DNA from 2 places in the Bacillus yunxiaonensis genome. Region 2 is predicted to be linked to the other one. Evidence: predicted binding sites of a transcription regulator. Region 2 holds the regulator's gene; the other holds the start of a gene.
The links. Region 2 encodes NrdR, which represses ribonucleotide reductase genes. Its sites were predicted from a motif close to AACACNATATATNGTGTT; they were not measured.
Positions count from the first base shown of each region.

Region 1: WAX78_RS04620 (anaerobic ribonucleoside triphosphate reductase) is a predicted target of NrdR. The motif match lies at 1,961-1,978, and genes of this name have one in related genera.

Region 1 covers NZ_JBAWSV010000001.1:931,839-935,037, forward strand. The annotation lists gene nrdG (anaerobic ribonucleoside-triphosphate reductase activating protein) at 1-52, opposite strand, end outside; gene WAX78_RS04620 (anaerobic ribonucleoside triphosphate reductase) at 49-1,917, opposite strand; gene plsY (glycerol-3-phosphate 1-O-acyltransferase PlsY) at 2,192-2,794, shown strand; gene WAX78_RS04630 (HesB/YadR/YfhF family protein) at 2,903-3,193, shown strand.
Region 2 covers NZ_JBAWSV010000002.1:550,390-553,588, reverse strand. The annotation lists gene WAX78_RS08935 (glyceraldehyde-3-phosphate dehydrogenase) at 1-688, shown strand, start outside; gene speD (adenosylmethionine decarboxylase) at 1,065-1,448, shown strand; gene nrdR (transcriptional regulator NrdR) at 1,706-2,167, shown strand; gene WAX78_RS08920 (replication initiation and membrane attachment family protein) at 2,539-3,199, shown strand, end outside.

The DNA.
Region 1 (3,199 bases), on a different contig from region 2:
GCAACCCTTCACCATCTACTACACTATCATGAATGATATTCATTACTCTCATATATGTTTCACCCGCTCCGCTTCTTCACTGCGCTTCGCACTGTTCCACTTTGACATATCTCCTACAAGGTATCCAGTAATGCGACGAATTCTTTCAAAATAATGTTCATCTTCATTTCTACAGCTTGGACATTCATTCCCAATCACACCATTATAGCCACAACATTTACAGCGGTCCACTGGATGATTAATAGATCCATACCCTACACCATTTTGTGCCATTGCCTTTACAATTTGCTGTAATGCTTTTTGATTATGAACAGCCGCTCCGTCCAATTCAATATACGTAATATGACCACCATTACAAAGTGCATGAAACGGTCCTTCTAAACGAATTTTATCAATTACTTGAATAGGATAATAAACAGGGATATGGAATGAATTTGTATAATAATTATGATCCGTTACACCCGTAATCGTTCCAAATTCAGCTCGATCTTTCTTAATAAATTTTCCTGATAATCCTTCTGCCGGAGTAGCAATTAACGAGAAATTCAATTGATATTTCTCTGTTGCTTCATCCATTTTCTTTCTCATATATTCAATAATTTCATATCCAAGCTTCCATGACGCTTCATCTTCCCCATGATGTTTTCCTGTTAAAGCGACTAAACATTCTGCAAGGCCGATAAAACCAATACTTAATGTACCTTGTTTTAAAATTTCAGCAACACAATCTTCAGGTTGAAGTTTTTCGCCACCTCGCCATACTCCTTGTGAATATAAGAATTGAAAATCTCTTGCTTTTTTCGTCGACTGATAAGAAAATCTTTCTAATAATTGACGAACACCTAGGTCGACATAACCATTTAGAGCTTCAAAAAATACTTCTTTTGTTTCACTAATACATGCTAATTTCACTAAGTTAATAGATGTAAACGATAAATTTCCTCTTCCAATCGCTGTTTCTTCCCCATGAATATTGGACATAACACGAGTACGACACCCCATATAACATACTTCACTTTCAGGACGGCCATCATAATGTTCCGCATTAAATGGCGCATCTAAAAATGAGAAGTTTGGAAACAATCGTTTCGCTGTCGTTTCTAATGCTAGTTCAAATAAATCATAATTTGGATCTTTTTCTTCAAAATTTACACCTTTTTTTAATTTGAAGATTTGAATCGGAAAAATAGGTGTTTCTCCTTTTCCTAATCCAGCCTGCGTTGCTCGTAACAATTGTTTAATCAATAATCTTCCTTCTTTTGATGTATCCGTTCCGTAATTAATTGAAATAAATGGAACTTGTCCTCCGCCCCTGCTATGCATGCTATTCGAATTATGAATAAATGCTTCACATGCTTGGTACGTATCATTTTCTGTTTCTTTCCACGCAAACTCTTCTACTTGCTTAACTGTTAATGGATATGTTGCTAAACGTTTTTTATTTCTTTCAAACGTTTTTCTCACATATGGTGCTAAATCTATATCAAACAGCGCAAATGATTGACCACCATGCTGCATATTTTGATTCGCTTGAAAAATAATAGAGGAAAGCGCCAACGCACTTTTAATATCTTGCGGCTGTCGCATATATCCATGACCTGTATGAAACCCATTTTCAAGCATTTGAGCTAATGGAATTTGCGAACAAGTTGTCGTACCTGTTGCATAAAAATCTAAATCATGCGGATATAAAATATTTTGATCAATTGCTTTTTTTACTTCTTCTGAAAGTAATTGCTCCACCGCATAACACTTTGCACTTTCAGATGCAAATTTCCCCATCATTCCCATCGGAGAACGACCGTCAACATTCGCATTTTCTTGCATTAAATCTTGTTCATTTGCATAAATAATTTTCGTAAAAATATCCTTTAGGTTTTCTTCATATTTACTGTTTTTTTCTATTATTTGCTTCATTCCTTAAACCCCCAACAACATCTTGTTCATTCACTATCAAAATGATACAACATATAGTAAGGGTGGGTATGTGAAAAATGTAACATTCTGTGAAAATTTTTTAAACATTCATCGAACCTTTTATTTATCCCGCATGAACGGGCAGTAAGACCCCCACTGATGGAAGTTTCACTTTATAAAAAAGAAATGTGTTCTTTACAAATGTATGGTACAATATACGGGAAAAACTCTTTTTACCCTTTATCAACACATTTGAATAAAGGAGACTGAACTTATGCTTACATATCTTTTATTTATCGTTGCTTATTTACTTGGCTCGATTCCATCTGGACTTGTCGTTGGAAAAATTGGCTATGGAATCGATATTCGCGAGCATGGCAGCGGAAATTTAGGAGGAACGAATACATTTCGTACATTAGGGAAAAAAGCGGGTTTCATTGTTACAATTGCTGATATTCTAAAAGGAACATTAGCTACAGCTCTACCGATGATTTTCGGTTTACATATCCATCCTCTATGGTTCGGATTAGCTGCAGTACTTGGTCATGTATACCCAATCTTCGCAAAGTTCCGCGGAGGAAAAGCAGTTGCTACTTCTGCTGGCGTACTATTATGCTACGCGCCAGTTACCTTTGTAGTACTAGCTGTTATCTTTTTTACCCTACTATTTACGACGAGATACGTTTCACTTTCTTCTATGTTAACAGCTATCGTTGCTGTTATTGCAGCAATTATAAACGGGGATAAAATCTTCATTGTTGCGATGTGTTTATTAGCTGGTATGGTTATTTATCGACATCGTGCAAATATTGGACGAATTATAAATAAAACAGAGCCAAAAGCAAATTTAACAAAGAAACAACAGAAACAAAAGTAAGATTGTAACCCACATAACGCAAAAAGAAAACGCAAAGCATATAAATGGCGTCTTTTTGCGTTATTTTTTATACTAAAAGAAAAAGTAATTATGTTGGAGGAACACTAGATGAACATTTCAGTATCAAAAGAAGCAGTAAGCTGGTATAAAAATGAGCTTGGTTTACAAACAGGCGATGCTATTCGCTTTTTCATACAATACGGTGGATGTAGCACTGTTCAAAAAGGACTTTCATTAGGAATTCGTAAAGATAATCCAGCTACTCCTGCTGTACAAGTTCAAGAAGATGGCATTACTTTCTTTATTGAAGGCGATGATGAATGGTTCTTTGACGGACATAATTTATCTGTTACATTCAGTAATGATGATGAGTTCCCACAATTTCATTACGAAAAATAAAAAACG
Region 2 (3,199 bases):
AAATGTTATTTTAACTGCACCAGGAAAAAATGAAGATATAACAGTTGTTGTTGGTGTAAACGATGAACAACTTGATATTACAAAACATAGCGTTATTTCAAATGCATCTTGTACAACAAACTGTTTAGCACCTGTTGTAAAGGTGTTAGATGAGCAGTTTGGAATTGAAAACGGTTTAATGACAACAGTTCATGCTTATACAAATGACCAAAAAAATATTGATAATCCACATAAAGATTTACGCAGAGCACGTGCATGCGGCCAGTCTATCATTCCGACAACGACAGGTGCTGCGAAAGCGTTAGCAAAAGTTCTTCCGCACTTAAATGGAAAACTTCATGGTATGGCACTTCGTGTTCCAACACCAAACGTATCTCTTGTTGACTTAGTTGTGGATGTAAAGCGCGATGTAACAGTGGAAGAAATTAATGAAGCGTTTATGACAGCAGCTAATGGTGCATTAAAAGGAATTGTAGCATTTAGTGATGAGCCGCTTGTTTCAATAGATTTCAATACAAATACACATTCCGCAATCATTGATGGTTTATCTACAATGGTAATGGGTGAGCGTAAAGTGAAAGTACTTGCTTGGTACGATAACGAGTGGGGTTATTCTCGTCGTGTTGTAGATCTTGTAAAGCTTGTTGTAGACCAATTTGCGAAACAAGAAAACGTACAACATATTTAATAGATGAGAAAAAGGCAAGCGTTAGCTAGCCTTTTTCTTTTTTTTTATGAAAGGAAAAGAATACATATGCTTTTTCTTTGTAAATCACCTAAAAGGGCTATAATTACTGTAATCTGGAGTCTTTTCTTCTTTTTTCGGAGAAAAGTAAAAGAGAAAGTGTCACCGAAAAGTAAAAAACTGTTGTTGCAAAATGAAAATAAACAAAGTATACTAACATTCGTAAACTTAAGAGCTGAGGTGGTAGTCACTGCTTAAAGGGTTAGGACCTCTCTGGACTAACTTTCCCCCGTGGTAGTGGAGCAAACCAAATTGCAAATTAGTTTTCAATTCGAACAGTTGTATTAAATTTATAAGGGGGAACTGTAGAATGGATACTATGGATACTATGGGTCGTCACGTAATCGCGGAACTTTGGGATTGCGATTTCGACAAGCTTAATGATATGCCTTTTATTGAAAAATTATTTGTGGATGCAGCACTTCGAGCAGGCGCTGAAGTACGTGAGGTTGCTTTCCATAAATTTGCACCACAAGGTGTAAGTGGAGTTGTAATCATTTCTGAATCTCACTTAACAATCCACAGCTTCCCAGAACATGGTTATGCAAGTATTGATGTATACACTTGTGGTGATCGCATTGATCCAAATGTTGCTGCGGACTATATCGCTGAAGGTTTGGAAGCGAAAACGAGAGAGAGCATTGAGCTTCCTCGTGGTACAGGTAGCTTCGAAATTAAACAAAGAGAAACAAAAGCTCTTTAAAAAAGAAGATAAGTGATTTAAAATGTAAAGAGGTGTATAATACACCTCTTTTTAATTTACCCGCTATTCGGGGACGGTAAGATCCATACTGCTGGAAGTTTCACTTTATACAAGGGTAAATTAATTGTTAGAAAGATAAAAAAGAATAACGTACATAAGTATATTTAATTAAGGCTTTATAATATAGAAGAGAAAATTCTTGTTTATAACGTTTTGGTTTTGTTAAGATAAAATTAAATTGTAAAGGAGTGAATGGATTGCGTTGTCCATCCTGTTTTCACAATGGTACGAGAGTATTGGATTCGCGTCCAGTTGATGAAGGGCGATCAATTCGCAGGAGAAGAGAGTGCGAAAGTTGCCTCAATCGCTTTACAACATTTGAACGTGTTGAGGAGCCGCCGCTAATTGTTGTAAAGAAAGAAGGAATGCGAGAAGAGTTTAACAAAGAGAAAATTTTGCGCGGTTTAATTAAAGCGTGTGAAAAACGACCTGTATCTTTAAAACAATTAGAAGAAATTACGCAACATGTAGAACGTGAATTGCGTAACTCAGGAATGTCAGAAGTAAAAAGCGATATGATTGGTGAAATGGTCATGGAAGAGCTTCGTGACATTGATGATGTTGCATATGTACGTTTTGCATCTGTTTATCGACAATTTAAAGATTTGAACGTATTTATTGAAGAGTTAAAAGATATACTTCAAAAAGAACGAAAATAAAAGAGCTAGAAGCGTAAGCTATTAGCTCTTTTTTTCACTAATAAGTAATATAAATCACATGTATCCCGCTATTCGCGGGCCGTAAGATCTTCATCTCGAAATTCTGAGAAAAGCGTTGTCCAGCTCTAGCGGCTAGAATCTCCGGTCGTTTCGCCCCCTCGGACGGGGCAAAAAGCGCCTCTCTGTCGGGTGCTCCAACGTCCTGCGATTCTGGGCGAGCCGCTTCCGCTTTTCTACAGAAGAGAGGTGGAGATAACTTTTGGTATCCGCCCGATTGGTGAGGGCTTTCCCTCAGTGGGGGATGAAAAACCCCACCACTGTTGGAAGTTTCACTTTATGATAAGAATGGATAACAGAAAGGATTTGCAAGGATGGAAAGACAGTCATGGATGGAGTTACTGCCAATTGACCGTTATAAAGTAAGCGCAAGAGGACTGCTCAGTAATTATGACCGTAAAGTGCTTACGATGCTATATCAACCGCTAATCGGTAGTAAAGCTTTTAGTTTATATATGACATTGTGGGGAGAATTGGAGCAGGATCGTTTATTTGGAAGAGAAAATACACACCATTCTATTATGGTAACGATGCAAATGCAGCTCCCAGATATTTATGAAGAACGTATGAAATTAGAGGCAATTGGGCTTTTAAATGTGTATATGAAAAAAGAAAAAGACATTCGCATGTTTATTTATGAGTTGCAGCCACCGCTCATGCCGAAGCAATTTTTTGATGATGTTGTATTAAGTATTTTTTTATATAACCGCTTAAGCAAGGCAAAATACAATCAAGTAAAGCAATATTTTTTAGAAGAAGAATTTGACTTCGCTTCTTATGAAAATATGACACGATCCTTTAATGATGTGTTTGGTTCGTTTAATCCAGGACAAGTTGAGTATGCCAAGGAAGAATTGCTTATACCAAATACAACTGTGATGCCGAGCAGAGTGCAGGGGAATGCACCTCAACTTTGGAATGATTTCTTTGATTTTTCATTATTTGTAGAAGGATTATCAGCGCTCGTTCCGCGTA